2 regions of the Beggiatoa leptomitoformis genome follow, and region 1 is predicted to be linked to the other one. Evidence: predicted binding sites of a transcription regulator. Region 1 holds the regulator's gene; the other holds the start of a gene.

Evidence for each region. The regulator PhoB, encoded in region 1, activates phosphate uptake and scavenging genes when phosphate is short. The targets are predictions, from matches to a motif close to GNNTGTCATAAAACTGTCANAT.
Region 2: AL038_RS14415 (inorganic phosphate transporter) is a predicted target of PhoB. The motif match lies at 15,082-15,103, and genes of this name have one in related genera.

The regions. Positions count from the first base shown of each region.
Region 1 is NZ_CP012373.2:1,738,413-1,755,278, reverse strand. It holds gene ispF (2-C-methyl-D-erythritol 2,4-cyclodiphosphate synthase) at 1-20, opposite strand, end outside; gene AL038_RS07335 (hypothetical protein) at 203-394, shown strand; gene lipA (lipoyl synthase) at 460-1,410, shown strand; gene AL038_RS07325 (BtaA family protein) at 1,655-2,881, shown strand; gene AL038_RS07320 (class I SAM-dependent methyltransferase) at 2,934-3,578, shown strand; gene AL038_RS07315 (DUF2157 domain-containing protein) at 3,730-4,758, shown strand; gene mutM (bifunctional DNA-formamidopyrimidine glycosylase/DNA-(apurinic or apyrimidinic site) lyase) at 4,762-5,577, shown strand; gene phoB (phosphate regulon transcriptional regulator PhoB) at 5,622-6,317, shown strand; gene AL038_RS07300 (TOL_0243 family YfiR-like periplasmic protein) at 6,752-7,342, shown strand; gene AL038_RS07295 (TonB-dependent receptor plug domain-containing protein) at 7,348-9,531, shown strand; gene AL038_RS07290 (class I SAM-dependent methyltransferase) at 9,650-10,363, shown strand; gene AL038_RS07285 (SDR family NAD(P)-dependent oxidoreductase) at 10,444-11,169, shown strand; gene AL038_RS07280 (thiamine pyrophosphate-binding protein) at 11,227-13,050, shown strand; gene AL038_RS07275 (SpoIIE family protein phosphatase) at 13,197-14,750, shown strand; gene AL038_RS07270 (slr1658 family protein) at 14,818-15,447, shown strand; gene AL038_RS07265 (slr1659 superfamily regulator) at 15,458-15,817, shown strand; gene AL038_RS07260 (ATP-binding protein) at 15,867-16,866, shown strand, end outside.
Region 2 is NZ_CP012373.2:3,401,921-3,418,786, forward strand. It holds gene AL038_RS14365 (DUF4139 domain-containing protein) at 1-543, shown strand, start outside; gene AL038_RS14370 (hypothetical protein) at 565-1,701, shown strand; gene AL038_RS14375 (sensor histidine kinase) at 1,920-3,032, shown strand; gene hyfB (hydrogenase 4 subunit B) at 3,063-5,072, shown strand; gene AL038_RS14385 (PulJ/GspJ family protein) at 5,057-5,674, shown strand; gene AL038_RS14390 (MFS transporter) at 5,792-6,991, opposite strand; gene AL038_RS14395 (MATE family efflux transporter) at 7,266-8,657, shown strand; gene AL038_RS14400 (response regulator) at 8,739-9,680, opposite strand; gene AL038_RS14405 (ATP-binding protein) at 9,694-11,016, opposite strand; gene AL038_RS14410 (acetyl/propionyl/methylcrotonyl-CoA carboxylase subunit alpha) at 11,290-13,293, shown strand; gene AL038_RS14415 (inorganic phosphate transporter) at 13,425-15,041, opposite strand; gene AL038_RS14420 (RpnC/YadD family protein) at 15,321-15,662, opposite strand; gene AL038_RS14425 (RpnC/YadD family protein) at 15,669-16,049, opposite strand; gene AL038_RS14430 (Rpn family recombination-promoting nuclease/putative transposase) at 16,056-16,866, opposite strand, start outside.

The DNA of each region.
Region 1 (16,866 bases):
AACCCAGTTTTAATACGCATGTTGAATTTAACCCTCTTGCCACAATAAAAAGTTTTTTATTTTAGCCTGAATTAACCTGATAATAACGTGCAGAGTCTGCCAAACTTATTGTTAAGCACATTTTTTATTGAGGCGAATATTTATGGAAATGATGTACATATTATTTTTTTTACTAGTATCTATAGGTGTTTTAACGATTTTTTTGTATAAACGTAAAGTTCAACGCTTAGAACAAGAGCGACGCGAAAAGGAAATGTGGTTAATGCAAGAAATCGCCATTCAACAAGTAAAAAAGAAAAAAGCGGAGGATGCACAAAAAGCAACGGTTCAATCCGCTACGCCCCCCGAAAAACCGACAGCCAAATCAGTTCCTAATAAAAAACCCTCTATATAGTGATGTTATTTATCACTAAAAATGGTTGTCTAATTTTTAATCACCTCATGTAGATAGAGAAATTTATGGATAATCCATCCAAATCTGTTGAAATTGGTAAGCATCAACGCGGTGCGGATAAAACTGCACGTATTCCCATTAAAGTTGTTCCCGCTGAACCGCAACGTAAACCAGAATGGATACGCATTCGTGTGCCAAGTGGCTCAGCCGTGCGCGATTTAAAGGATAAACTCCGTACACATCAATTGCATACTGTCTGTGAAGAAGCCTCTTGCCCTAATTTAAACGAGTGTTTTTCAGGCGGAACAGCAACTTTTATGATTATGGGTGATATTTGCACTCGTCGCTGTCCTTTTTGTGATGTTGCGCATGGTCGTCCTGAACCATTGGATGAAAATGAGCCGATAAATTTAGCCCATACAATTGCTGATATGGGACTGAATTATGTGGTGATTACATCCGTTGACCGTGATGATTTACGCGACGGGGGAGCTGGGCATTTTGTAGCATGTATTAGCGCGATTCGAGAATTATCGCCAAAAACACGCATTGAGGTATTAGTCCCTGATTTTCGCGGACGGCTAGAAAAAGCCTTAGAAATTCTGCATCAAGCCCCTCCTGATGTCTTTAATCATAATTTAGAAACCGTTCCTCGTTTATATAAACAAGCACGTCCGGGAGCAGATTATGCGTGGTCATTAAACCTTATTAAACAGTATAAAGCGCAACATCCTGATGTATTAACAAAATCAGGCTTGATGTTAGGGCTAGGAGAAACGCTAGAAGAAGTACAGGCGGTCATGGCGGATTTACGCACGCATGATTGCGATATGTTGACATTAGGGCAATATTTGCAACCTAGCCAACATCATTTAGCATTACAACGCTATGTTACTCCTCAAGAATTTAAAGAATTGGGAGAAACAGCCAAACAAATGGGCTTTAAACAAGTTGCTAGTGCGCCATTGGTACGTTCTTCTTATCATGCGGATAAACAAGCAGAAGGAACTTTTTAACGTTTTATAATTTAGAACCATCAGAATAAATTCTCCCCCGTTTGCGGGGGATACAAAACGCAATTATTTTATATCGCTATCTACCTAAAATTAGAAAGGTTTTTGTTCATCTTACAGCAGATAAATTGAGTAGTGCTAAACAGATTGGTTTACTCCAGAATATTTAAAATACCTGTCATCAAAGCGTCATTTAGATTGATTAGTATCGTTAAGATCATACAAACACCGTGACGGGAAAGAAAACATGAGTGCAGTGTCTGCTGAGTTACTAAAAACGGCGGTTCATCAAAATGAATTAATGAGTCGTCAAGGCATATTAGAGCGTTTATTCAGTTTTTGGTTTAATGGCTTTGTTTACAATCAGATATGGGAAGATCCCAACGTTGATTTACAAGCCTTACAACTAACATCAGATAGCCGCATTCTCACAATTGCCTCTGGTGGTTGTAATATTTTAAATTATTTGATTGAACGCCCTGCAGCCATTGTTGCAGTGGACTTGAATCAATATCACATGCACCTAACTCGTTTTAAATTAGCTGCATTGGCTAATTTACCAAAATACGATGATTTTTATGACTTTTTCGGTTATGGCAATCGTCCTGATAATGTAGAAAAATACAAAACCCACATCAAACCACATTTAGACCCAGAAGCCATTGCTTTTTGGGAAAATAAGACGTTTTTAACGAAATCCTCCGCGCGAATTAATTTTTTTACAAAAGGCTTATATCGTCAAGCCCGCTTTGGTTATTTCATGCGCTTTTTGCACAGATTATCCAAAATTGCGGGTTATGATTTAGGCAAAATTTTGCACGCTAATTCTGTCGCTGACCAAGAAAAAATCTTTGCAGAAGAAATCGCCCCTTTATTTGATTATTGGGTTGTAAAATTAATCGGCAATTTTTCCTTTGCAGTCTTTAGCTTAGGGATTCCTCCACAGCAGTATGATTATATGAAAGAGGAATCACAAGGCAATTTAGTCAATCTATACCGTGAGCGTGTAAGACGTTTATCTTGCCAATTTCCAATAGAAAATAATTACTTTGCATGGCAAGCCTTTAGCTCAAGCTATGACCATAAACAACGGGTTGCATTGCCTGATTATTTGAAAGCTGAACATTTTGATGTTTTGAAAGAAAATGTACATCGTGTTGAAACCCATGTGACTTCATTAATGGGTTGCCTGCGTAAACAGCCGAATGCCAGTTTAGACCGTTTCGTTTTTCTTGATTCACAAGATTGGATGACACCAGAAGCCTTAACCGAATTGTGGCAAGAAATCGCACGGGTTGGTAAAGAAGGCACGCGCATTATTTTCCGCACCGCGTCTCCCGAATCACCTATTGAAAAGGCATTGCCTGCGTCTTTACGCTCCCGTTTTGTTTATGAAGAAGAACGTTCTAAAGAGCTGTTTAAACAAGACCGCTCGGCGATTTATGGCGGTTTCCATATTTATTCATTTGCTTAGTGCATCAGTTGGGGCGTATCCATTCGCCCCAATTTGAAAGAGGATTGAAAATATGGACCAAGTGCAAGCAATGGATCAGATGTATCGTTATCAACGGTATATCTATGATATAACTCGTAAATATTATTTATTTGGACGCGATACGCTCATTCGTGAAATGCCTGTACAGGCAGGTGAAACGGTGTTAGAAATGGGTTGTGGTACAGCACGAAATTTGTTGCTCCTCGCAAAGCGTTATCCTAATGCACAGTTTTATGGTTTAGATGCGTCTAACGAAATGCTGGTTACGGCGCAGCAAAAAGTAGAGAAAAACACTGACGCAAAAAATATTCATCTAGTTCAAGCTTTAGCGGAAGAGTTGGATTATAACAAGCTGTTTAATATAGATAAGCCGTTTGATAAAATCTTTTTTTCTTATGCGTTATCCATGATTCCGCCTTGGCAAAAAGCCTTACAAGCGGCATTACAGAATTTAAAAACGGGTGGCGAGTTACATATCGTTGATTTTTCTGACCAACGTGATTTACCCCGCTGGTTTCAATATGTGCTAACTCGTTGGCTTGATTTGTTTGGCGTACATTATCCACCTGATTTATTGCCTTATTTAGAAAATATGGAAAAACAAGAGCTTGGCACGCTAACCACACGCGGGTTGGGCGGACATTATGCGTTTTTAGCGCGTTTTAAGAAAAAATAAACTGCTGTTTGTTACGTTAGTAAACAGATAACGCTGCTCAAGGCGGTGTTGTCTGTGATGTATTGCAATCTACAAAGCAAATTGTGAATCAAACCATTCCTTGTTACGCTTAGACCTAATTTCCCTTAATGCTTAAAAAAATAGGTCTTCGATGATGCAAGTTTCCCAACAAGACATTCAAGATGCGGTTAAACAAGGCATTCTCGATGCAACACAAGCAACGTCCTTGTGGCAGTTTTTAACCAGTCGACAAACACAACCCCAATTTAATATGGCAAATATTGCCTATTTTTTGGGTGCGTTTCTGGTACTGTGTGCGATGACGTGGTTTTTATCTGAGGCATGGCAACTATTTGGCAGTCTTGGCATTATTGGCATTGCGACGGTGTACGCTTTACTGTTTATCTTGCTCGGGAGTATTTGTTGGCAAAAGCCCCAACAACGGGTAGCAGGTGGGTTACTGTTTACCTTAGCTGTTTGTATGACACCGCTTGCCGTTTTTGGCGTTCAACTGTTGCTAGAACAACAAGAAAATATAAGCTTTTTGTTCCCACAACGTGGCATTTGGATGGCCATTGGCACTATCATTGTTGGCGTTATTACACTGAAGTTTGTGCCATTCCCATTCCTAACAGCTCCCATTGCTTTTGCTTGTTGGTTTTTATCCATAGAACTGATACCGACTATTTTTGGTGGTGAAGCCGCCTTTAGTTGGCAAGTTGAACGAGCGATTACCTTGTATTTTGGCGTTATTATGTTGTTGGGAAGTTATTTAGTTGACCGCCGTACTCGTGAAGATTACGCCTTTTGGGGATATTTATTTGGCATGTTAGCGTTTTGGGTCAGTGTTACGTTGATATTGATGGATACTGAACAGGAATTACAACGGGTGCTTTATCTCATTGTCAATCTTAGTTTACTTATTCTATCAGTATTATTACAACGCAAGGTATTTGTGATTTTTGGGGCATTAGGTATTTTGATTTATGTGGGACATTTATCTTATCGCGTGTTTGCCGACTCGATGCTATTTCCTTTTATTTTAACCTTGATAGGCTTAAGTGTGATTTTTTTAGGCGTGCAATATCAACGGTATGTAACCTATTTTAACGAGGTCATACAACAAAAATTGCCGCGTTCTCTAAAATATTTACTTCCTCAACAACGCATACGTCATTAAATCATGCCCGAATTACCTGAAGTTGAAACCACTCGCCGAGGCATCGCGCAGCACTTAGAAGGGCGCACTGTTACCGCTATTGATGTTCGTGAATCGCGCTTGCGTTGGGCAGTGCCGTCAGACCTTGCAACACATCTATTAGGACAGCCCCTGCAACATATTCAACGACGAGGTAAATATTTACTGTTTGCATATCCAACGGGACATTTAATTATTCATTTGGGCATGTCGGGCAGTTTACGCATTGTCTCTCCTGATACCCCACTGAAAAAACACGACCATGTTTTAATCCAGTTTGGACAAACGTTTAGCCTGCGTTATCACGACCCGCGTCGTTTTGGTTGTGTGTTATGGACAAGTGAACCTGTTTTACAGCATCCATTGCTTGCAAGTTTGGGCGTTGAACCTTTAGAAAATGAATTTACGGGCAAGTACTTACAACAAAAAGCAGGTAAAAAACAGCTTGCCGTCAAAACCTTTATTATGAATAGCCATGTTGTAGTTGGGGTAGGCAACATTTATGCGAGTGAATCCCTGTTTTTAGCAGGCATTCACCCGACTCGCGCGGCGGGCGAGATTACGTTAACCCGTTATGAGCAGCTTGCCAGTACGATACGCGAAGTATTAACTGCTTCAATCGCAATGGGAGGGACAACCTTACGTGATTTTGTTAATACCCAAGGTGAACCGGGTTATTTTAGCCAAACCTTGCGGGTTTATGACCGTGCCACGCAAGCCTGTGTAACCTGTAACACACCAATTGAACGTATCATACTTGGACAACGAGCAACGTATTATTGTCCGCATTGTCAGACATAACACTTGTCACCTTTTCTTATTCATTAACCTGTGTAACCTTTAAAATGTCAGAGCAACCTATTCTTATTGTTGAAGATGAAGCCCCTATTCGGGAAATGTTAAACCTTGCCCTGAGTAAAGCGGGGTTTATCGTCACAGAAGCGGCTGATGTCCGTCAAGCACAGACCTTAATTTTTAACCAACTACCTAAATTGATTTTATTAGATTGGATGTTACCTAATAAAGTTAGCGGTATAGAATTTGCGCGCCAACTAAAAAAAGAACCACAAACGCAAGAAATTCCTATTATTATGCTAACGGCTCGTGGTGAAGAAAGCGATAAAATTCGGGGGTTAGAAGTGGGTGCGGATGACTATGTTACCAAGCCTTTTTCGCCACGAGAATTAGTTGCGCGGATTAAAGCGGTGTTACGACGTGCTTCTACCCATTCGGAAGGTGAACAGCTTGCGGTTAATGAATTACGCCTAGACCCTAATGAACATCGCGTAACAATTGCAGGGCAAGAAGTACAAATGGGCCCTACAGAATTTCGCTTGCTTTACTTTTTTATGCGCCATCCTGAACGGGTTTATAGCCGTAGCCAAGTATTAGACCAAGTATGGGGTGGAAATGTTTATATTGAAGAACGAACTGTCGACGTTCATATTCGCCGTTTACGGAAAGCGTTAGCTGATCATAATTATGATTATTTAATTCAAACCGTGCGCGGAGTAGGTTATCGATTTTCGACGCGCGAATAAATCTAATATTATGTTTAATTAGGTGTTATATAGAAGGGCGAATGAATTCGCCCTTTTTTTGTATCCGCAATAAACCTTTTGCAAAAGCAGCATGGATACCACTAAAAGCGGTATTATCCGTTGTCATTTTTCCTAAGATACTTTTACAAGAAATCTAATATGTCCATTGTTTTCTAATTTAAGCGCGCAATCGGCAGATATTATCAATATTATTGATTGATAATATTCCCCAAAATTGTCCATTATATTTTTAGCCAATCCCAAAAAAATTTAATATACAGTATATTACACATTGTGCTTTAGAGTAACCATATCGCGGTTGTAACAAATCGTTATAAAAAAAATTCTCAAAAAGCTATTAGTCCACTAATATTGTTGTTAAAAAAACTTTATAGTAAACTTTCCTTACATTTTCATGTTTAGGTGAAGCCACTATGTCGACATTATTAGGGAGAATAGTGATATTCGCCCTCATCACGTTACTCTACCAGCCAGTTGCTTACGCACTGTCAGCTGCGGAAGAATACGAAATTAAAGCAACCTTTTTATATAAACTAGGCAGCTTTCTGTATTATCCTCCAACAACCCTATCAGATAACAAAAATCAATCTTTTTATATTTGTATCTTAGGACGCGACCCCTTTCAACAAAATATTGATATTGTAGTTGAAAATCAAACAGTACACGGACATGCTATTAAGGTAAAGCGGTTGCAACAAGTACAAGAAGCAAATTCGTGTCATGTATTATTTATTAGTGATTCGGAACAAGCACGGCTAAAAACGATTTTGCAAGCACTCCAACGGCTGCCCATTTTAACTGTGAGTGATATGGCGAATTTTGTTGAACAAGGTGGAATGCTCAAATTTTACAATGAAGATAATAAAGTCCGCCTAGCCTTAGATTCAACAATAATCAATGCGGTTGCCATTAAGCCGAGTGCGAATCTTTTGAGAGTTGCAACAGATATAAGTGCTGATAACTCGAAACTGAAAGCGGTTAATCAGCAAAGAGGGGCGGAGTAACTAACATGAATAAGATAACAATTTATCTATGCACAGCTTGCTTAGTGTTGTTAGCGTTAGACCTACATGCCGCAACTGATGATGAAATAGCCAAAAGAGCGCGTTTGGCACAATTACGTGATTTAGATTTAGCTGAATTGTCTGAAGTGGAAATTAAGTTGGATGATGCTTTTGATATTTTTGGTGGTTTAGTCAAAGCAAAGACAACCAGCATTGCTACAGGAGCAAAACAGGTAACGGACCGCGCACCTGCAGTTACAACCGTTATTACATCACAAGACCTTGAGGCAATGGGTGCAAGAACGCTCGATGATGCTTTACGTAGTGTTCCGGGCATACAGGTTTCATACAACTATTTTAATATCCCTGTTTATAGTGTTCGCGGAATTTCCGTAGCGGGAGACCATGATTCAGGTTTATTGGTTTTAGTTAATGGTATTCGACTTAACGATTCACACCGTGGTTCTAAAGGATTATATTGGAGCGGTTTTCCTATTAGTACAGTTTCTCGTATTGAAATTATTCGTGGTCCTGGTTCTGCTGTTTATGGGGCTGATGCGCTTGCTGGGGTAATTAATATCATCACTAAAACGGCTGATGATATTGATGGAACAGAAGTGGGTGTACGACTTGGCAGTTATAACACGCAAGACACTTGGGTAACACATGGTAGTGAGTGGAATGGTTTTAAAATCGCGGCAATGGCTGAATTTACTAAAACAGATGGACATCAAGGTACAGTAGAAAGTGATGCACAAACTGTATTTGACGGTATGTTTGGCACACACGCATCTTTAGCACCAGGCGAGTATGGGTCAGAAATTACGACCTATGACACTCATATTGATATTAGTAAACAGCGTTGGCAATTAAGGGCAGGTTTGCATAAGGGAGAGGATATGGGGGCTGGAACAGGCATTGCGCAAGCACTTGGTTCAGATCAACCTATGTCTGAACAAAGAATCAATGCTGATCTGACTTATCACGACCCTAAATTTACCAAAAATTGGGACGTTCAAACACAGTTGAGTTATTTGAATACGCATTTTGAGGCAGAGTTTTATATCTTTCCTATAGGTGCATTCGGTGGTACTTATCCAATAGGATATTTGGGTCGTCCATCAGCGTCAGAAAATCAAACACAATTAGCATTATCTGGATTTTATCATGGCATTGATGACCATTCGATACGTGTTGGTGTCGGTTACGCTAACTATGACCAATATGAAGTAAAAGAGGTAAAAAACTATGGTACTAATCCCTTTACAGGCGAAGATGTGTCACCAACTACTCTTGTGGATGTGAGTGATACATCCGCTTCATTTATACCAGAAGTATCACGGACTGATGGGTATCTTTTTATACAGGATGCGTGGACAATCAATCCTGAATGGGAACTGACAACAGGTGTGCGTTACGATGAATACTCTGATTTTGGTTCAACTGTTAATCCACGTGTTGGTTTAGTCTGGCAGGTACGTTCTGATTTAACAACCAAGCTACTATATGGCAAGGCTTTTCGTGCGCCTTCTTTTCAAAACTTATATAACCGAAACAACCCAGCTCTTCTTGGCAACCCAGATTTAAAACCTGAAAAAAGTGAAACATGGGAATTAGCCTTTGATTATCGTGCGTTAGAAAGTCTGCATTTAGCTTTTAACCTATATCAATATAATATTAAGGATAAAATCACACTTATTGCTATTGGTGATACTGAATTGCAATATGCAAATGCGACCGATTGGAAAGGGCAAGGATTTGAATTCGAAGCGCGTTGGAAAACCAGCATTAAGTCTAGCTTGCTTTTTAATTATAGTTATCAAAACGCTAAAGATGAAGCAAATAACGTCTTGAATAATGCACCTGAACAGATGGCTTATTTACGCGCAGATTATCTGCTTGGTTCTACATGGTATGTAGATACCCAAGTTAATTGGAACAATGGATGGGTACGCGGGCTAAATGATCCACGCCCTGCATTAAACGGCTATACAACGGTAGATTTAACGATTCGTCGCAAAGATATTCGAGCGGGCAATACTAACGTTGCATTTGGTATTCGTAATCTATTTGACGAAGATGTTCGTTATCCTTCTCCTGAACCTAGCAGTGGTTCAGTTGTTAATGTGCCTAACGACTTGCCTGGTGCTGGACGATTCTATTTTATAGAGTTTCGGTATAAATACTGAAATAGTTATGTTTTGTCATGATATTAGGACTCTTGTAGATGCTTAAATTTACGAGAGTTCTCCTAAAAAAGTACCTCAATATTACAGGTTAAATATATAACTGGTGGAGATGGAAAACGTGGAAGATATTAAAAGTGTAGAAGACTATTTTGGTACTATGGATGTTTGGAGTATTTATCATCGTGTTGTCACTGCTAATAACCTATCACATCGTGAAATATACACTGATGTAGCTCGTGTTTTAAGTGAATTAGAGGATGAATTCTCTTTTTTGGACTTGGGCTGTGGGGATGCTACTTATTCGGCACCCATATTAGTGAATCTACCCATAACGTATTATTGTGGAGTTGATCTTTCTGCAACAGCACTGGAATTGGCAGAGAAAAATCTTAGTCTGTTAGCCTGCCCTGTAGAATTGCATAAAATAGATTTGTTGCAAGCACTGCAAAATACCAAACGTCAGTATGATGTTATTTTTTCTAGTTTTGCAATACATCATTTGTCTTATGAAGAAAAAAGCTACTTTTTTCAATCCGTTATTAAACGCCTTAGTAAAAATGGAATATTACTATTGGTTGACGCGATGAGAGAAGAAAATGAAGACCTCCCAACTTATTTACAACGGTATTGCTATCACATAAGGAATGAATGGCAAGGTATAAGACCAGAGGAAAAAGAGCTAGTTTGTTGTCATGTAATGGAAAATGATTTTGTAGAAACAGCCAGTACACTTGAGTTTATGGCAAAGCAAGCAGGGTTTTCTAGCTGTCAGAACGTCAGTAAATATTCGGCACATCAAGTAATTGTTTTGAAAAATCACTTGGGTTTATAGATGTTGTTCACTCAAGCTAGAATTATCGTATCAATGGATAATGTGATGTACCATCACATTTTGAGTAGAAGTGTAATTTAATGAAAAAAATAGCACTAGTGACAGGTGGTAATTCAGGAATTGGTCATGCAACTGCGAAGCTTTTAAAAGAAAAAGGCTATGACGTTTTTATTTCTGGTCGTGATGCAAATAGACTTCAAAAAACGGCTAATGAACTGGGTGTAACATCTTTGTTTGCTGATATGTCTAAACCTGAAGACTTACAAAAATTAGCAATTCCTTTTTTAGAAACTGGCTTAGATGTACTTGTTTGTAATGCGGGAGTTGCGAAACCTATACCCATTCCTGACATCAAATGGACAGACTTTTTTGAGTCCTTTAGCACGAATGTTTGGGGTCCTATTTTTTTAATAAAGGAATTACTCCCTGCATTAGAAAAACGACAGGGAAACATCAGTATCGTTTCATCGGTTGTTGCGCAAACAATGGAAAAATCTAACTTATGTTTATATGCTGCAACAAAAGGTGCAGTCAATGCCTTTGTGTGTAATATGGTTACAGAATTGACACCCAAGGGGATACGTATCAATGCGGTTGCACCAGGGCCTATTGATACACCTATGTTTGATAAGGCAGGTAGTAGTCCAGAGGCGGCAACAGAATTTAAAAGATTGTTAGCTAGTGAAATTCCGTTGGGACGTATTGGAAAACCTGAAGAGGTTGCACATGTTATCGTTGCACAACTTGAGGCGACTTATGTAACAGGTAGTATATGGACCGTTGACGGCGGTGTGAGTGTTGTTTAATTTATAACGTATATAATTTTTTACTTCTATTCAGATGCACTAGAGAAACACCAAACCATGCCAACTTTAGCCGATTTAGCTGTTAGATATCTCAAAAAAATTGGAGTTCAATATGTCTTTGGAATTCCTGGAGGAGCGATTGCGCCTTTGTATGATGCTTTAGCGCGTGGTCAGCTTAAAGGAGCTGATTGGCCAAAAGCAATTGTTGCTCGGCATGAAACAGGGGCCGCATTTATGGCGGATGGTTATGCTCGTGAAACAGGTAAACTCGGCGTTTGCTGCGCGACAACAGGTCCAGGTACGACTAATTTAATCACGGGCGTTGCTTCGGCTTATTTGAGCCATACGCCTATGTTGGTTATTACGGCACAAACAATCTTATCTAATTTTGGCAAAGGCTCATTTCAAGAGTCATCTCCTGATGGGTTGGATACACAATCAATGTTCGATCAGTGTACTAATTACAGTAGCATTATTTCTCACCCTGATCAGTTTGAAGGTAAGTTGCTAGACGCGATTACAGCGGCTTTACGTCATCCTCAAGGTCCTGCACATTTGAGTGTTCCTATTGATGTATTTAAGTTTGTAGTTAGTAATGATATTGAAAGTGAAGAGTACGAAACGGAAAAACAATATGAGTTTGATGGCAGATTAGTTTTACTGGCTAATTTGTTGGATTCTACATTTATTGATGAGAGTGCATTAGATAGACTTTTTAATCGGTTAATTGACTTGCTCAAGAAGCAGAAGAAAATTGTGTTTTTGATTGGTAGCGATTGTGAAGGTGCTATTGACCAAATAGTTAAACTATCTGAATTATTGAACGCACTAATGGTGACAACACCCGAAGGTAAAACGTGGATAAATTCAAATCATCCGTTGTATCGTGGCGTATTTGGGTTTGCAGGACATTTGAGTGCGCGTAAGGCACTGGCTGATAAGTCAGTTGGTTTAATATTAGCGATTGGAACGAGTTTGGGTGAGTGGTCAACAGATGGTTGGGATAAATTATTGATGAATAATAAATTAGTGCATGTTCATCATACACCAAAATATTTTTCCCGCTCTTATATGGCTTGTTTACATGTCTGTGGGCGATTGACAGCTATCTTTAATAAGTTACATCATAGACTAGAGAAACACATCACGACGCATCAGATTGCGTTACCTAAAGTGGGGGGAGAACCATCAAATGTGTTGTCTTGCGATATAGAACGTCGCACACTGGGGCAGGCTTGTGCGCCACGTCATATTGAGATTAACGCACCTGAAAAATATAGACAATATCCCGACGCAATTACATTACCAATTAAGCCTCAACGATTGATGTGTGAGTTGACTTTAAATTTTCCATCAGAAACCCGTTTTTTGGCGGATACAGGCAATAGTTTCGCGTGGACAACGCATTATTTATTTCCAAAAGTAGAGGGGCGTTATCAGGTATCAATGGCTTTTGGGAGTATGGGTTGGGCAATTGGTGCGTCGATAGGAACGGCATTAGCAACGCCCAGTAAATTGGTAGTCTGTATTACTGGCGATGGTAGTTATTTAATGAGTGGGCAAGAAATCACTGTTGCTGTAGAACAGCAATTAACCATCGTGTTTGTCATTTTAAATGATCAAGCACTGGGTATGGTGATGCATGGACAACGCTTAACGGGGGCTGAAATGATAGGATTCAAATTACCGCCCGTAGATTTCGCGATGATGGCAAGGGCAGTAGGCGCACAGGCTTATACGATTCGCACCCTGAATGATATGCAACAATTGGACTATAAAGCTATTGCAACACATAATGGTCCAACATTGCTAGATATTCATATTGATTCGAAAGAAGTGCCACCCATGGAAATGCGTGTGCGTGCATTGAATAAATCGTAGAATATACAAGAAATATTTAAAATATCGGTCGTGTTGATCAATTTCCTTATTTATTTATCTCTTAAGCCCCTCTTGTTTATCTCTCCTCAGTTCAAAGCATTGTTTCTTGTTTTACACTTTATTCATTACGTTAGGAATATTTCACAATGAGAGCATTGCTGAACAATCTTTCAATTCGAGGAAAACTCAGTGCTATTATTCTGGTTGTTAGTCTTTTTTTATTATTACTTACCTCCATTGGATTAATTATTAATGAATATAAATCATTGGAGAAAAATCTTGAAACAGATTTGTTTGCGTTAGCCACGATTATTAATAGCAATAGCACGTCAGGACTTGCATTTAATGATGACCATTTAGTCGTTGATGTGTTGTCTTCGCTTGCTGTAAAAACTAATATTACAGAAGCACATGTTTTTACAATGGAAGGTAAATTATTTGCAAGCTACTACCGAAAGGATGCTAAACATGTTGAAGGTATTAATAATAATTTTATCCAACGTTATTTTGCAGATACCCAAAATAGGTCATTGATGAATTTAGCAGAACTGCAAGACAGTTTTACTGCACATGATAACCACGTTAATGTCTTCTCAAAAATAATCCAAGAACGAAATCCTATTGGAATTCTTTTCATACAGTCTGATTTAACAGGATTTCAACAACGTTTATACTTATATATCGTCACCGTGTTTGGTGTAATGTTCATCTCTCTTATTCTTACCTCATTACTTGCAGGCTATTTACAAAATATTATTACACAACCTGTTTATAATCTATTACATGTGATGACAACGGTGACACGCGAAAAAAACTACACCTTACGTGCTCCAAAAACAGTGAATGACGAAATTGGCAAATTAATTGATGGCTTTAACGAGATGTTGGCAAATATTGCCGCACGCGACCAAGAAATTCGTATTCTTAATAAACAATTGACCGAAGAAAATAGCCGCATGGGGGCAGAACTGGATATTACGCGCCGGTTACAACAAATGGTCTTACCAACAACCAATGAATTGCAACAGGTTGAAGGATTAGATATTGCGGGCTTTATGGAACCTGCAGACGAGGTTGGTGGCGATTATTATGATGTATTACAACATGATGGACGGGTAAAAATTGGAATTGGCGATGTAACAGGACATGGTCTAGAAAGTGGCGTGGTTATGCTAATGGTGCAAATGGCAGTACGTACATTGCTCACTAATAATGTGACCGACCCTAAAGCCTTTTTAGCTATTCTTAACCGCGCCGTGTTTGACAATGTACACCGTATGCAGTCCGACAAAAATTTAACCCTTACTCTGCTCGATTATGAAGCGGGTGTATTGCGTTTTGTAGGACAACACGAAGATATCTTACTTGTCAGGCAAAATGGTAAAGTAGAATGTATTGATACCCTCAATTTGGGATTTATGGTCGGTTTAGTACGTGAAATTAGTGATTTTCTCGTATCAGAAGAACTAAACCTTGCGATTGGTGAAGGGATTGTGCTTTATACCGATGGGATTACAGAAGCGCGAGATGATGAGGGTAATCTTTTCGGACTAGAACGTCTTTGTGATGTTATACAAGCGCATTGGCAACTATCCGCCAAGAAAATTCAACAAGCCATTATTTCAGACGTATTACGTCATATTAACGGCTATAAAATAGCTGACGATATTACTCTGTTGGTAATAAAACGTATGGCGTAAAATGTTGAATAAAGACACAGGTAAAAAATGGTTATTAAACTTAGGCTAGATAAAGAGAGCATGTTTTATGGGAAATAACAACGCATCACCCAGTAGAATTTTTGGAACGTTTTTTGAGGAGTTACCAGAATATATAGAGTATTTAACCATCGGCTTTTCTCCGACTTATGCACCACTAAAAAAACGCTGGGAAAATAACGGATTGTCTGCCGATTTTATTGCTGATTATTTCCGCGTATTTTATGTCAGCAAACAAGAAACCTATCTGGAATCTGTGGACGAGCTGCTTGTCGCTAATTTGCGTGATTCTGTAAAATATGTTGCAAACGAATTGTTAGAAAATGCAATGAAATTTCAAGATGAATCCATTCCCTTCAGAAAGAATACCGCTTGTATTGCCCTATCACTGCATACCGATAAAATCATCTTCAGCGTTAAAAACAGTTCAACTGCCCAACAAGCAGCTATATTTCAACAATATATTGAGCAATTATTAGCCTGCAATCCAGAAGAACTTTATGTGCAAACCATGCGTGACAGTGCAAAAGCAGAAAATGCAAACCATTCAGGCTTAGGATTACTTAGTATGATTTGTGACCATGCCGCAACACTAGGCTGGAAGTTCCAACCACACGCGACTGATCCTAATATTGTCACTGTTACAACAATGGTGACACTAGATGCAGACCAACCATAAAAAGGATATTATGATGAACGAAATCAAAGATGATAAATATACTGTGACTTATCACCCCGACGATGCCAGCGTCATATTTGGCGGTTCACTGATGCTTAATGGCGCACCTGCTTATGAACCTATTTTAAACCTACTCAAAGATGCAGCAGAAACGCAAGAACCAAATCCGCTAACACTGGATATTCGTTGCCTACAATTTATCAATAGCTCAGGCATCAACATGATGACGAAATTTGTTATGTATATCAGTGAGATTAAAGAATTAAAACTCAATGTTACCTTACTGAGTTCACAACATGTTGCGTGGCAAAGAAAATTATCCACCAATTTGCAACGTTTAATGCCACACTTACTGGAAAAATTAGAGTAATTAATAAACCTCACCACAATACCTACTTTATATCAAGGATGTTCTCATCATGTTTGGCGACTTTTCTGCAAGTAATCCTCCATTATTTAAACAACTAGCAGAATTGCAAAACCAGCTCGACGAGTCAAATGCAGAAAAATTACAACTCGAATCTCAACTAAATGCACTAAAAGCACAACAATTATCTTTACTAAGAGAACTTAAAGAACAGCAGTTAGTCACGGCAGAAATAACACAATTACGACAACAAGTAGATATTCTCGCTAAAAATAAAAAAAAGCTGGAAATATCCTTAGATGTTATTACTGAACATGCTGATTTATTTGAAATGCAATTAGTTGATGCACAAAACAGTTTAGAACAAAAAGTAACTGAACGTACCCAAGAGCTGGAAGAGAAAAATAATCAATTACAAGCTGAAATTCAAGAACGTTCACGAATAGAAACCGAGCTGCTCCATGCTAAAGAATCTGCGGATGTGGCGAGAATTTCTGCTGAAATGGCAAATCAGGCAAAAAGTATCTTTCTTGCCAAAATGAGCCACGAATTACGTACTCCATTAAATGCCATTTTAGGCTATGGTGAGCTTTTACAAGAAGACTTAACCGATATGGGACTTGCAGAATTTAGCAACGAGCTACACCAAATTCAACGGGCGGGAGAGCATTTACTTTCATTAGTCAGTGATATTTTGGATGTTTCTAAAATTGAAACCGAAACGTTAGCACTCTCGCTTACCGAATTTACCGTTAATGATATGGTGAATAATGTCGTATCTCTTATCCGCCCAACCTTGAAGGGTAATATCTTAGAAGTAAGATGCTTTAATAAAGTAGGCACAATGCGCGCTGATGCAACACGTGTACAACAAATCCTACAAAATTTACTTTCCAATGCGATAAAATTTACCAAACAAGGACGAATCTGTTTTGCCGTCAAACTCAGGGCAGACTACGTTTATTTTCGGGTAAAAGACACAGGCATTGGTATTCCTGCGGAAAAATTATCTAGTATTTTTGAGGCGTTTAACCAAGTAGATAATTCCTACA
Region 2 (16,866 bases), 1.7 Mb from region 1:
TATCGTTACGACGAAAGACGTTACGGCAACAATACCCAATACTTTTTGTTTTTCAAAAATGATACGGCACATAAGTTAGGGGAAATTCCCTTGCCAGATGGTCAATTAATGGTTTATCAACAGCTTGCAGAGCAACAGCAATTAAGCTATGTTGGTGAAACCATGAATCAATATATTCCTGTAAACCAAGAAGTTGAATTGAACTTAGGCGCGGCGCGTGAGGTGAAGGTTGAACCTTTATTGTTAGAATATCATACAGCTAACTATATGTTTGACCGTAAAGGAAATATATCGGGTTATGACCGTTTACAAACGTGGCAAGTGAAGTTACAAAATAATCGGGCATTACCTGTCGATATAGAAATTTTCCGCCATCTTGAACACAGTTATTGGACTATTGATAATCCTGCGGATATTGTGGGTAATTATGAGAAATTTGATATAGATACGGTTAAATACCGTTTTACGTTACCCGCAAATACGGAAAAAACCATCAATTACACCCTCACCTTGCGTGAAGGGGAACGTCGTCAAGTGCGTTAAGAATTAAATAGGGGGAATATCATGATGAAACGCATGAAAAAAGCGTGCATTGCATTATTAGTTGTTGGTTTATGTGGCATACAGCCCGCATGGGCGCGAATTAAACTGGTTGCATTGCCTGAGCGTGAAGCAACGTTAGTGCGTTTAGATAATCCAAGCGCGACACTGTTGGCAGAAGAACGGGTATTAACCCTGCAAGCGGGGGTAAATCAAGTTGATTTTTCGTGGCAAGGTGTAGAAATTCAACCCGATTCTATTCGTTTAATGGTGTTGGAAGAACCCCAAGCCGTAAAAATTCTAAGCGTCAGTTATCCACCGAATGAACCCGCGTTAATGTGGGAAATTGCAAGCCCTGTCGGGCAACAAGTGCGTGTTCGTATTAATTACTTGTTAAATTATATTGACCGATTAGTCACTTATCAAGCTGTTGTCAATAAAGACGAAACGGCATTGGATTTAACTTCTTTTTTAGTCTTACGCAACTTTTCAGGGGAAAATCTGGTTACAACGCGGTTTCTCTTAGATTATGGTTCTGCGTTTGAAAGTAGCGTGCAAACAGGCGAGACCAAACGGATGCAATTTTTTGACGCGCCCGCCTTGCCCATTCAAAAACGCTTTACCTTTGATGCGAGTGTCTTACCGTGGAATCCGAAAGATGTCGGCAATAATGTTGGCATTCCTGTACATTATGAAATCCACAACACAGTCGAAAAAGGCTTGGGAAAACATGCGTTATGGAATGGAAAAACCCGTGTGTTTAGTGATGATGGACATGGGAGTAGCATTTTTTTAGGTGAAGATAACGCGACATTTACACCGGTTGGGCAGATATTGCGCCTAACAACAGGGCAAAGTCGTGATGTTGTCGTGACCCAGAAGAAAATGAAAGAAACTATTTCCAATGAAAAACGCAATGATCATAATCAACGGGTTTTGTATGATATCGACGTGGATATGCAGGTGGAAATTGAAAACTTTAAAGCCCAACCTGCACTGTTAACTTTACGTGAACCCATGCCGACAGAATGGGAAATGCGGCAGTTTTCTCATCCTTATCAACGCAAACATAATCAAGAAATTACCTTTGAAGTGGAAATACCCGCTAAAGGAAAAACATTGGTTAATTATGGTTATACGCAACGCAATATACAGAATTAATACGGTTGATAATGTCAATATCATTAGGGTGTGTCATCAAGTAACATCATTGAATGATAACTGAATCCCTTTTATTCCTAGCCCTGCCCATTCATGGAAAGGGTTAGGATTAGAAACGTTTCTCCCTTTCCCATTTTAAGGAAGATACTTTTTTTATCCTTCAGACAATGCTTGCGGATTATTTTTAGTCGGTTTTTTGACACAATAAAGGATATGGCATGGTTAACGCTGGTTCTGTAACACTCTTAGTCGTGGATGACATGCCCGATAATGTGGCTGTTCTCTTTGGTTTTTTACGTAATGCAGGTTTTACAGTATTGGTTGCGCAAGATGGTGAAGCCGCAATACAGGTATTAGAACATGCTCGCCCTGATTTAATTTTATTAGATGTGATGATGCCCGGTATGGACGGGTTTATGGTGTGTCAACGCTTAAAAAGTGATGAAAATACGCGCGAAATTCCAATTATTTTCATGACCGCTTTAACAGATACTGTTGATAAAGTTAAAGGATTTAAGTTAGGCGCGGCTGATTATATTACTAAACCGATTCATCATGAAGAAGTATTAGCCCGTATTAATGCCCATGTACAGTTACGTCAGCAACAACAATATATTCAAATACAAAATAATGAGTTACAGGTTAGAAATAAAGAGTTAGATACATTTGCCCACATGGTTGCGCATGATTTAAAAAATCCACTCAATGGGATTATCATGATTACCCGCTTGTTACATGAATGTTTGCCTGCGGGGACAGTTGTCGATGGTAAAGTCCAAGAGCGTTTAGCCGTTATAGAACGTGCTGGCGATAAAATGCTAAGTATTATTAATGCATTATTGTTATTAGCGGGTGTGTCAAATCAGAAACAAGTAGAAATGCATCCTGTGGATATGCACCAAATTATTGCCCCTATGGTGCAAAACCGATTAGCACAATTGGTAAAATTATATAATGCTCATATTACCTTACCTGAACAGTGGTGTATTGCACTGGGTTATACGCCATGGATTGAAGAGGTATGGGTTAATTATTTGAGCAATGGCTTAAAATATGGGGGAACCCCGCCACAATTAGTTATCGGCTCTGATTTATTGGCAAATGGTATGGTACGTTTTTGGGTACGTGACAGTGGGCAAGGTCTAACACCGCAAGAACAAAATCGCTTATTTACCCCCTTTACCCGCTTACAAACCAGTCGTGTTGATGGACATGGCATAGGCTTATCAATTGTTAAACAAATTGTGGAAAAATTGGGCGGGACAGTTGGGGTAGAAAGTGAGAAAGGACAGGGCAGTCTCTTTTATTTCACCCTGCCTGCTTGTAACTAACGGAAAATAAAATATTCTGGGGAGGTTCTTTTGTCTTTGTTTTTGGTGACCCTTGCAATTTTTAGTGCCTTGCTCTCAAGTGTGGTTTCTTTAGGGGCTGATCGTTACTCTGTATTATTACGTTATGGTTCTTTTATTTTTCTCGGAATAACAGGTATTTGCGCAATTATAGGGGGTGGTTTAGTCTTAAATGATAATGAACCGATTATTACCCAATTTCCCTTAGGATTGCCTTGGCTCGCATGGCATGTGCGTTTAGACCCATTAGCTGGTTTTTTTTGCATCATCATTGGCATTGTTACTACCGCTGTGAGTTTGTATGCTCCCGGTTATGTTCGTGAGTTTACGCATGGGCAATATCCGCTGTCTGTCTTAGGCTTGTTTACGGGCTTATTTATCGCGGGTATGTTGCTGGTTTTAATAGCTGATGACGCATTTTTCTTTATGATTGCTTGGGAAATTATGTCCCTAGCCAGTTATTTTTTAGTCGCTTATCAACATCTACAATCGGCAAATCGTCGTGCTGCGTTTTTATATTTACTGATGGCGCACGTTGGCGCGCTCTCTATCCTGATGGCATTTAGTGTGTTGGCGAATGTAGGGGATGGATTGAGTTTTGATGCTATGCGTAGTGCGCATATTGCCCCCTTGTGGGGAGATATTGTTTTTGGATTAGCACTGTTTGGATTTGGGATGAAAGCGGGGCTTATTCCTATTCATGCGTGGTTACCTGAAGCGCATCCCGTTGCCCCCTCGCATATTTCTGCCTTAATGAGTGGGGTAATGCTCAAAGTAGCGATTTATGGCTTAATCCGTGTTAGCTTTGATTTAATTGATAAACCGCATTGGAGTTGGGGCGTTATTTTATTAATTGTGGGGGCTGCATCTGCGGTATTAGGGATTTTATACGCACTCATGCAAAACGATGTTAAACGCTTGCTTGCGTATTCATCCATTGAAAATGTTGGGATTATTTGCATTGCATTAGGCTTAAGTCTGTTATTTATTGCCATTGGTCGCCCATTAATTGGCTCACTCGCGCTACTTGCCGCACTTTACCATGCGTTAAATCATGCTGTTTTTAAAGGGTTATTATTTTTGGGTGCGGGTGCAATTATTCATACTACCCATGAAAAAGACTTAGAACGCATGGGGGGCTTGCTCAAACGCCTACCCTACACAGGGTTTTTCTTTTTAATCGGTGTACTCTCCATTTCGGCACTGCCGCCATTTAATGGATTTGTTTCAGAATGGCTGATTTTTCAAGCGGCCTTACAAGCACCTAGCCTTGATAGTGGTGTTCTGCGGGCATTAATTCCCCTCAGTGCGGCATTACTCGCCTTAACGAGCGCGCTATCAGTTGCCTGTTTTGTCAAACTTTATGGCATTGCTTTTTTAGGACAACCGCGCACCCGTCACGTCAAACATGCACGTGAAACCAGTTGGGGTATGAAGGTAGGACAGGGATTATTAGCGGTTCTCTGTTTGTTATTAGGCATTTTACCAACGAATCTCATCAGTTTTATCGATACTATTCCTCAAAATTTACTGGGGGTTGGATTACCCAGTGCTTCAGCGGGCGGGTGGTTATGGCTCACGCCTATCGCTCCGCATGTTGCTTCCTATTCCGCTCCCTTGGTTATCCTTTCTATTGCGATGGTTTGGGCGTTGGTATATCTATTTTTACGGGGACGGAAAAAAACCCGCCTCACCCGTCCGTGGGAATGCGGTTTTGGCGAGCCGACTGCTCGGATGCAATACACCGCAACTGCTTTTGCGATGCCCATACGGCGAATTTTTAAACCTATTTGGCGTATAGATGAATCTATTGAAGAAAGTAAAAACAAGACGTTATACAGTAGTGCAATTCGTTATCAACTGAGTATTACTGACCATTCATGGACAGCCTTATATGAACCGATTGGACGCACCGTATTGTTTATTTCTCGTCTGGTGAGCCGTTTACAAACGGGTAACATACGGGTTTATCTTGCTTATTCATTTTTTACTTTAATTATTTTGTTATGGGTTATTACCTAAATCAGCGTGGATTTACTTTATTAGAAATGCTGGTTGTTTTAATTATCAGCAGTTTTGTCAGTGTGTTATTAATGCAAGGCTTAGGGTTTATATTGCAATTACAAGGACGTTTTGTTGAACAACTAGAAGATTTACAAGAAGGTGCATTACAAGAATATTGGTTTCGTAGTACCGTCAGCAGTACACTTGCCGATTATAAAGATATAGAACCTAATCATGTTTTTCAGGGAGATAGCACGCATTTTAGTGGCTTGACCGTTGCGGGGTTAGACGCAGACGCAGGTGTGCCGACGGTATTTTCATGGACGTTAAATCATGTTGCTGACACAGTCGTCTTACAATACCAACAAACATCAAATGAAGTCGCTTGGCAAGTTGCTCAATGGCAAGGGAATGAGGGAGAATTTCGTTATCTTACACGGGATGGACAATGGTTTGAGCAGTGGCCGCCTAAAACATTAGGGGTAGAAGCCCCTCAACTGCCCCGTGCTATTTTGTTATCAGGCAAACGCCGACAGCAATCATTTGCTTGGATAGTGCCTTTATTGGCAAAAGACCAAACACCGATTGATTATCGTTTACTTGAAGATAATTCAGAGTGATGCCTGATAAACTAAAGTTGTTATGAATGTAGTGTGGATAACACGGTTTAAAACGGTGTTATCCATCTGCTTGCGCGCCATATTAACAAAGAAAGATTTAATTTTTAAATAAAATCCTTATATTGCCGCTTGTAACCGTGCTAATGGTCTATCCAAAATGGGTAAATGTACAATTGTGGAAATAACCGCTAACGCAATAGAAAGTAACCAAATAATATCGTAAGACCCTGTCTGTTCAAAGACATAACCGCCTAACCACGCGCCTAAAAAACTGCCCACTTGATGGCTAAAAAACACAATTCCGAATAACATCGCAAAATATTGTGTGCCAAAAATGCGCGCAACGAGACCACTGGTTAATGGCACCGTTCCTAACCATAAAAAGCCCATGGTAGCTGCAAAAATCAATGCAGAATAATGTGTTATTGGTAAATAAATAAACAAGCTAAGAACAATCGCCCGAATAAAATATAACCAACTCAACACATATTTTTGTCGATAACGTCCGCCTAACCAACCAAAGGCATAAGAACCTAAAATATTAAAAAAACCGATTAGCGCAAGGGCTGTCGCGCCTGTCATTGGTGTTAAACCCTTATCAGTTAAGTAACTGGGTAAATGTATTGCGATAAATGCCACGTGAAAACCACAGACAAAAAACCCCAGATTTAACAACCAAAACCCGCTATGTGTATGTGCTTCTCGTAACGCCATTTTTAATGATTGTTCAATACTGTTTTGAGTGCGGGCGGGTTTATCCTGCGCAAATCCTAAGGCTAATAAGGGCATTAATAAGGCAGATAATGCCATTACGACAAAGGTACTTATCCATCCTGTCGTGGATAACAAGGCTTGTCCCGCAGGAACAAAAATAAACATGCCAAATGAACCGCCTGCGGTAACAATGCCCAATGCTAAACTACGCCGTTCTGCACTGACAGCACGCCCAACCGCTCCCAACACAACCGCAAAAGTAACGCCACTTAATCCAAGCCCAACCAACATGCCTAATGTCAATTGCAACGTCAGTGCGTTATAACTGAGTGTCGTGAGTAATAAACCTACGCTATACAATAACCCACTGACAAACATAATACGCATACTGCCGTAACGGTCAGCGAAATAGCCAACAAACGGTTGAACAACCCCCCACAATAAATTTTGCATGGCAAGTGCTAAGCCCACCATTTCCCGACTCATATTTAAATCTAGCGTTATAGGGCGGAGAAATATGCCAAAAGTTTGGCGAATCCCCATGCTGATGGAGACCAATAAAACTCCACAGATTAAGATTGATATAATGTTGCGCTGTGACATCTGATATAACTCACCGTGTTAAACATATTTAAAAATTGAAATCCTATTTTTTAGCATAAAAATACTGAATATATTAGACATTCGCTATAGTAGAATTAACGGATAAACAGGATTTTTATTTGGTAACACTAAAGAAGTAAGGATAAGTCATTTTCCTGATAAGCGTTGTCCAAATCAAAATTCTTAGGATTATTAGACTTATTTGTATCTGTCAATTCTGATTCAGCCCATTTTCATGATTAATCAGTATTTTTTTCACTACCTTGTGTTTTCTATGAACTTATCGACCAATAATGTTTCTGTATTACAACTGAATTCACAACCCCCCACTATTTATGAGATTTTGCGTTTCGCATTGCCCTTGGTGTTGGGCTTGGTAACGAATGCACTGATGAATTTAACCGATACCATATTTATGGGGTGGTTAGGTGCTGCACAACTTGCAGCCATTCCCTTTGCGGCGGGTATTTACCTGATAGGCTGGATATTAATGGTGGGGATTATGCGCAGTTCCATCAGCTTTATTGCCCGTTTATTTGGGGCAAAAGAAAAGCATAAAATTGGTTCAATCCTGTTTCATTATCAATTACTAGCCATCATGGGCTTGCCCTTATTACTTCTTTATATTCAAAGTTTTCCAATTTTTAGCCAGTTAGCACAATTATCGCCAATGGTTGCGGAATACGCATGGAGCTATTTACAAGTATTAGTGTGGGGAACGGCGTTTACGTTGTTGCTCATATTATATACATCGTTTTATCAAGCCATTGGTAACTCTACTTTTCCCATGTACATCTCCTTGATAGTATTAGTTATCAATGTGATTTTAGATTATGCGTTGATTTTTGGTAAATGGGGAATGCCAGCATTAGGGGTAGCAGGCAGTGCGTATGCGACTATTTTGGCGCAAGCAGTGGGTGCATTTGTTATGTTAATAACGTTGATATCTGCCGAAAATCGACAGCAATTTCACCTGCGTTATTGGCAACGTCCTGATATGAATTTGCTTAAACAAATTTTTTGGGTGGGATTTCCTCAAGGATTGGGGGATTTTACAGAGTTGATTGCATGGGTAGGGTTAAGTGTCATTGCGGGCAGATTGGGAGATACGGCGTTGGCGGCTAATAATATTGGTATGCAGTTTACCTTAGTTTTATTTCTCCCCGGACTTGCCTTAGGCATTACAGCCGCCTCTTATACAGGACGATTTTTAGGGGAAAACCGTCCTGAACTGGCGCGTTTAACTACCTATAAAATTCTCTCTATTGGCGGTCTTTACATGGGAATATTGGGGATTCCATTGTGGTTTTTTGGTGCGGAGATTGCGCGCTTATTTACGGAAGATATTGTTATTATTACCGAAGCAACCTATGTCTTTAAAGTAATGGCTTTGTATCAGTTATTTGATTGTATTGGGATTATTATCAGAGCAACATTAAATGGCGCGGGTGATACACGAATACCAACTTTATTCTTATTAGCTTGTATTCTTATCGTTATGTTCCCGCTGTCGATAATATTTTCTTTATTCATTACACCGCCATTAATGGGCATTTGGCTTGGTACGTTTGTTTACATGGTGGTTTTAGCAATGCTTATGCTTTACCGTTATCGTTCTAATCATTGGGTAACGATTCAGCTAGAAACGCGGGCGATAATGGTCTAGGGATAAAAAGAGGGTCTGAATCAGAATTTTCAAGATTGTTAATATTGGAAATTCTGATTGATAAACCGATGATAACGCCGTTTAATTAAGCGTTTGTTCGGCGGGACGGTTGCGTAACTTCCGAATAAATCCTAAAACCCGTGTTGATAATGTTTGTTGCTCGTCTGCTTTTGGCGTGTCCACGATATGACGCATTAATAATTGTGGTTTTAAATGTAATGCTTGGTAATGTTTTAGCGTTGCATCTAAACTGCGGGCTAACAAATTTTTATGAATCGGTTTAGGTAAAAAGCGATAAACTTGTCCATGATTAATTAAGCTAATCAGTGATTTTGTATCTTGAAATGAGGTTAAAACCACCGTTAAAATGTTGGGATTACACTGTTTCAGGGTTTTAATCGATGCAGTGATGTCCTCACCATTTAATTCAATTTCAGAAATAACGACACCAATCGGTTTGTTATTTAAGATATTAAACGCTTCATCTAAAGAAGTTGCCCAATGGGTGGGGTTGGTAATACCGATAATACTTTGAATTTCTTTATAAGTCCCTTCATCATTGTCAATAACCATAACATGCGGGGCTTGTCCAACAACTGGGGTTGGTAGTATGGCGATTGTATCTGTTTTACTTTGATGCAATTGCAACAGTTTTAAAGAAATTTCTACTGCTTTATCAACCGTTGCCTTTAATTCTTCTGCTTGCCAAGGTTTATTGATATAACGGAAAATTTCCCCTTCATTCACAGAGCCAACAATTGCTTGTAAGTCAGAATATCCTGTTAATAACAAGCGCATCGTATTGGGTGAAATATCTTTTGCTTGGCGTAACAAATCCACACCCAACATAATGGGCATCCGCTGGTCACTCACGATGACATGAACAGGTTCTTGTGCAAGCATTTTTAAGGCTTCGTTGCCATCTGTCGTACTCAACACCTTGTATTTCGACAAAAACAGCATTTTTAAAGACCGTAAAATGCGCTCTTCATCATCTACCAATAAAACCGTAGGTTTTAACATCTTCTTTAATCCTTCAAGCAATCACTGTGTGCGTTTTATCCGCTGTTGTTTGTTCGGTCTGCTCACGGGGTAAACTCACCATGAAGCGCGTCCCCACGCCTACCTTCGAGGTTACGCGAATTTTGCCACCATGTTGTTGAATAATCTGGTAGCTAATAGATAATCCTAAACCCGTTCCTTCACCGATAGGTTTAGTCGTAAAAAACGGGTCAAAAATTTTGGGTAATGTTGTTGCTTCAATGCCTTTACCATTATCTTGAATCGTGACATGTACATAATCAGCATCAGCAAATGTTTTTAACCAAATTGTGCCTTTATCTATAAGGGCTTGTGTGGCATTAGTAATTAAGTTTAGGAAGACTTGATTCACTTGTGAAGGTGAACAACGTACCGTTGGTAAGGCTGCGTCATACTCTTTTTTAATATTCACTTTATGCTTGATAATATTTTTCGCAATCACTAATGTGCTGTCTAAACAGTTATTTAAACATACACTTGCTGTTCTCGCTTGGTCTAGGCGACTAAAATCTTTTAGATTTAAAATAATTTCAGAAATTTGGTCTAATCCATATAAAGAGTCTTTAAATAGAGTTTGCATTTCATCTACCATTTCAGGTTCTTGAAAAGGCATACTTAAAGAATCTACTAATTCTGCTTGTGTTGCGATTGCGTCTGGGTCAGGCTCTTCAGCGGTTAAAAGTTGCACAAGTTGGGCATAACTTTGAATAGATTCTTGGCTTTGGGTAAAAAAGCCTTGCATCATTTCCACATTATTCCGCACATATCCTAAAGGGGTATTAATTTCGTGGGCAATGCCTGCCACCATCTGCCCTAACGAAGCCATTTTTTCTGATTGAACCAATTGCATTTGTGAATTTTTTAACGCCGAATAGGCTTTACTCAATTCACCAGTTCGTTGCATAACGCGCTTTTCCATTGCCTTTAGTAAATCTAAAACAACGCCAACCCCTTTATACCGTCCATTGTGCATAACAATAAAATCTTCGGTAATCGGGAATGTAATATTTTCTGTAATATATTGGCTAGCTGTTTCAATGGATTGTGTCAAACTAATGCGCAGCGGTTGCGGATTCATAAACCGCTCAATCAGATTTTTACCGTAAATATCCCGCCCGTATAATTTAAGAAAAATATCCATTAGTTGATACCGACTGATAATACCCACAGGTTTATCATTATCAACAACGGGCAAAGATAAAAACGGTTTATATTCAGGTAATAGGAATAGCTCCCCTACGTCATTCACCGTATGATTAGGGCTAATGGGGGTAATGGCTAAGGTTAAAGAACCTATATCAGAAACAGTTTTCATCATCAGTGCTAGTGAGCGTTAGAGGCGCGCTATTGTAGGCAATGGACTGTTACCTAATGATGACAATTTGATGACAATTCAGGTCTATCTGAATAGCTCATTTGTAATGGTGGTACGAATGCTGTCGCTTCAGCGTGTATTATTAAAAATAAAAATCTGTCTGATACAGAAATTTTTCCCTGTTTATGGAGAACATAAGGCGAAAATACTTTTTCATCTTTATAATAAAATCGCTGGATAAAATAATAAGTTATTTGCCTACCAAAAGGACAAAACATGTTTGATAAAATTTTAATTGCCAATCGAGGAGAAATTGCTTGTCGAGTCATACGAACAGCAAGACGATTAGGAATTCGCACAGTTGCCGTTTATTCTGATGCTGATGTCAACGCGCTTCATGTGAGCATGGCGGATGAGGCTTATCGTATCGGTAGCGCGCCTGCGCGTGAAAGCTACTTACTGGGTGAGACAATTTTACAAGTTGCACAACGTTGTGGCGTGCAAGCAATTCATCCGGGATATGGATTTTTATCAGAAAATGAAAAGTTTGCACACGATTGTCAACAAGCGGGCATTGTTTTTATTGGCGCGCCACCTGATGCGATTGCCGCAATGGGTTCAAAAAGTGCTGCCAAACAACGCATGGAAAAAGCCCATGTTCCCCTGATTCCGGGGTATCACGGAGATGACCAATCCCCAACGCTATTACAAGCGGAAGCTGACAAAATGGGCTATCCCGTCTTGCTCAAAGCAACAGCGGGCGGTGGAGGAAAAGGAATGCGCCAAGTGTGGCAAGCCTCAGAATTTGCTGATGCTTTAGCCGCTGCCAAACGTGAAGCCTTATCATCATTCAATGATGATAGGATACTGATTGAAAAGTATTTAACTAAACCCAGACACATTGAGATTCAAGTTTTTGCCGATACGCATGGCAATACCGTCTATTTATTTGAACGGGACTGTTCCATTCAACGCCGTCACCAAAAAATTTTAGAAGAAGCCCCCGCGCCCCATTTTTCCGCACAACTACGCGCTAAAATGGGACAAGCCGCTGTTGCTGTTGCCCAAGCCATTAAATACGTTGGTGCAGGAACGGTAGAATTTCTAGTTGATGAAGACGGTTCTTTTTATTTCATGGAAATGAATACCCGTTTACAAGTCGAACATCCCATTACCGAGATGATTACAGGCTTGGATTTAGTCGAATGGCAATTGTTAGTGGCAATGGGACAAGCCCTACCCTGTCAACAAGCCGAGCTAACCCTGACAGGACATGCAATAGAAGCCCGTATTTACGCAGAAGACCCCGCTAATCATTTTTTACCCACCACAGGGCGACTAAAACATCTTCGTACTCCCTTAGAAAATGCGCATATTCGTATTGATACAGGTGTGCGTGAGGGCGATACGGTCAGCGTTTATTACGACCCCATGCTTGCAAAATTAATTGTTTGGGACAGCGACCGTGCGGGTGCATTGCGCCATTTACGTGCAGCATTGGCGGATTATCACATTGTTGGTTTGACCAGTAATATCCCCTTTTTAGCCAATCTCACCGCGCATCCAGCCTATTTACAAGGTGATTTAGACACTGGATTTATTCCTCGTTATCAAGCTGATTTGTTTCCCTCCGCGCTGCCTGTTACAGATACCGTCTTAGCCTTAGCTTGTTTAGCTGTTTTACTAGAAAATAACCAAATTGCTCAAACTCAAGCGCGATGCTCCACAGACCCTTATTCTCCATGGCATTTAACCAATGGTTGGCGGATGAATGAGGAAAATTATCACGAGTTACATTTCAAAGAAGCAGAACAGACGCTAATTATCCAAGTAGATTTTTTAACCACAGGTTATCGCTTACATTTACCGAGTGGTGTAGTGTTAATGGTGCAGGGTGAAATTAACGATGATGGCTATTTGTTAGCTAATTTAAATGGTAATCGTATGAAAGCAATGGTTGTGCGTTATGCGAGTGAAATTACGGTTATGACACACGGCAACACGCATCAATTAACACTTTATGACCCTGCTTTGTTTGATGAAACACAAGACGATCAAGCAGGCAGTTTGGTTGCACCAATGACAGGTAAAATCATTGCAGTACATGTTAAACAAGGAGATAGTGTAAAACGTGGCACTGCATTAATGATTTTGGAAGCGATGAAAATGGAATACACCATTCAAGCCCCTTATGATGGCACAGTACAACAAGTGAAATTTAACACGGGGGAATTGGTTGATGATGGCGTGGAATTGTTAATCTTGGACGAAGTTATATAGCGATTGAATTTTACTAGTATGGTGTTACACACCTCAAAAATTATCGTGAAAAATTACTTCTAACAATGTAATACCTGCTCAAGCATTGTGGCTTGAGCAAGGAAAATCACCGCACATCAGCAGAGAGTAATCTACCCAACAAACACCATTGTAAACAACCAGAACAAGCTACCCGATAACAGCATCGCAACAGGCAAGGTTAAGACCCATGCCATCACGAGATTTTTAATCGTTGCTAACTGTAAACCCGATTTATTCGCAACCATTGTGCCTGCTACACCAGAAGACAGCACATGTGTGGTGGACACGGGCAAACCAAAGATATCCGCCGCACCAATCGTGGTCATTGCAACCAATTCTGCTGATGCACCTTGAGCATAAGTTAAATGGGTTTTACCAATTTTCTCACCCACAGTGACAACAATACGTTTCCAGCCAACCATCGTACCCAAACCCAACGCGATAGCGACAGCAATTTTTACCCACAATGGAATGAATTTAGTGGCGTTGTCCAGCTCTTTCTTAAGTGCTTTCAAATTACCTTTGCTGTCTTCATCAAAACTAAGGTTGCTATCTTTTCCCATTAATTGCAGAGATTCAGATGCTAAGTACATATCGCTACGCACGTTAGGTACTAAATTCGCAGGAACATTCGCTAAACTGCCATGCTGTTTAACTTGCACAGCAATATCACCCACCAGATAAGCCAATGCAGGAATCACTTCAGGCTGATAGCTTTTAGTACGAATGTATTCAGTTACCGATTTACGCACATCCTCGGGGGCTGCAACTTTAGCCGCTTTCTCCAATGAAGCTTTTGCTGCTTGAGATACTGCGAGAAACGTCGCTGAATGTTCTACAGGCATTGCACGGTTTAAAGAATAAGCAATGGGAGCTGTACCGATTAATATTAACATAATCAGCCCCATCCCTTTTTGACCATCATTTGAACCATGTGCAAAGGAAACCCCTGTACAAGTTAAAATTAGCAAACTACGAATCCACCAAGGGGGTGGTTCATTACCTTTAGGGGCTTCATATAGTGCTTTATTCTTTACTACAAGTTTAAGTACCAACAACAATAATGCAGCTACTCCAAAACCCACCATCGGAGATAGCAATAGGGAATAACCAACTTTAGAAACTTGCGTCCAATCCACACCACTAGTGCCATCACGCCCGTGCATGAGTGCATTCGCAACCCCTACACCAATAATTGAACCAATCATGGTGTGTGAGGAGGAGGCAGGTAAGCCCAATAACCACGTGCCTACATTCCACAAAATAGCCGCAATTAGCAGCGCGAACACCATAGCAAATCCAGAACCTGAACCAACTTGTAAAATCAACTCTACGGGCAATAAGGAAATAATGCCAAATGCCACAGCACCGCTGGAAACCAACACCCCTAAAAAGTTAAAAGCACCCGACCACATCACCGCCAAATTGGGTTTCATAGAGTGGGTATAAATGACGGTAGCAACCGCATTGGCCGTATCGTGAAAACCATTCACAAACTCAAAACCCAACGCAATCAGTAAGGCAACAACCAGCAAAAAGTAGGGGAACAGATTGTCAGAAACTGCTCCAGAGCCAGAAATATCAATTGCTAAACTATATCCCGCAAATCCTAGACCTGTTATCAACAGTCCTACAAATATAGCAACCGTTAATAGATTGGCTTTATGATCCAGATTAGGTTTACCACCTAAGGATGGTAGTATTGCATCAGCAGCGGATAAACTCATAAACGATGTCCTTGATGAAAACTGCCAGTTTAAATAAGGCATGTGACATTCGTATGTCATTTATAAGCTGCATGTAGCGTAACAACATATATTTAGGGAACAGACAATTGATGATTTAAGCGTGGGCGGATTAATCCGTGTGATAGTATTCAGTATGAGACTAAGTATATTAACCGATAATACATAACTAACTTGCTTTTCTTAGGTTCTCATGTCTAGTGAATTCTTGCTACTTTAAGGTCTTACATAAACTGAATTTAGAAAAAGCAGCTTCTTTGATTAATACTTTGTTGAAAAAGGGTATTGCTGGAGGAATGTTGCAAGAGAATCTACCACGATAGCTTCGCGCATCAACTGTTCTAAGCGTTCTGTATCATGAATTGCATCAATAGCCTGTTGTGCAGTGGGAGGAACTTCACCAAAACGCATGGTTAAAATCGCTAACAGCGCAGTTTTTATGCCTTCAGTTCTGCCTCTGACGATTCCCTCTACAATGCCTTCGGCTTTACCTTCAAGTTTACCTTGCTGTACGCCCTTCTGAATTCCTGATTCATACCAATTTGCAACCCGTTCCGCTAACATAACGTTTATCGTCCAGTCATTTTTAGGGATTTTAAACAAGTTTTATTAATCGTTAATGCGTTGTTGGAGGAATGTTGCAAGAGAATCTACCACGATAGCTTCGCGCATCAACTGTTCTAAGCGTTCTGTATCATGAATTGCATCAATAGCCTGTTGTGCAGTGGAGGGAACTTCACCAAAACGCATGGTTAAAATCGCCAACAGCGCAGTTTTTATGCCTTCAGTTCTACCTCTGACGATGCCCTCTACAATGCCTTCAAGTTTACCTTCAGCTTTACCTTCAGCTTTGCCTTCAAGTTTGCCTTCGGCTTTACCCTCAAGCTTACCTTGTTGTACGCCCTTCTGAATTCCTGATTCATACCAATTTGCAACCCGTTCCGCTAACATAACGTTTATCGTCCAGTCATTTTTAGGGATTTTAAACAAGTTTTATTAATCGTTAATGCGTTGTTGGAGGAATGTTGCAAGAGAATCTACCACGATAGCTTCGCGCATTAACTGTTCTAAGCGTTCTGTATCATGAATTGCATCAATAGCCTGTTGTGCAGTGGGAGGAACTTCACCAAAACGCATGGTTAAAATCGCTAACAACGCAGTTTTTATGCCTTCAGTTCTACCTCTGACGATGCCCTCTACAATGCCTTCAAGTTTGCCTTCGGCTTTACCCTCAAGTTTACCTTGCTGTACGCCCTTCTGAATTCCTGATTCATACCAATTTGCAACCCGTTCCGCTAACATGACGTTTATCTCCTGTAAGTCTATTAATTCAGGTATTTTCACTTCTGGTAAATGATAGGGTAAGTAAACCCGATTTAACCACGTTGCAAAGGCTTTTCTAATTTCTTGTTGTTCGGGTTCTTTTAACCATGAAATAAGCAGACTAATCACTTGTGAAACTTCTAGTTCATTTTGAGCTTTTTCTAGCCGAAATAATGCCGCAACAAGGTTGTGTAAACTCGATAACTCTTTCGGGTTATAAACGCCTTCATCAATTAATAAATAGTGTAGTTGGGGTTGGTATTTTTGAAGAGGGGAAGGCTCAATTAAATCAGCGACATTTAATGGGGCTTTCCAGCGGGGTTGTCCGTTGTAAAGCACTATCGGTAAGACAGGCGGGAGTTTGCCATTAATTAGTTTTGCGTTGAGTAAATCTTGATACAGCAAACCAACATAGACCATAAAGCGTACTGCCATGTAAATATCTATACGAGATTGAAACTCTAACAAAATATAAACGTAAAGC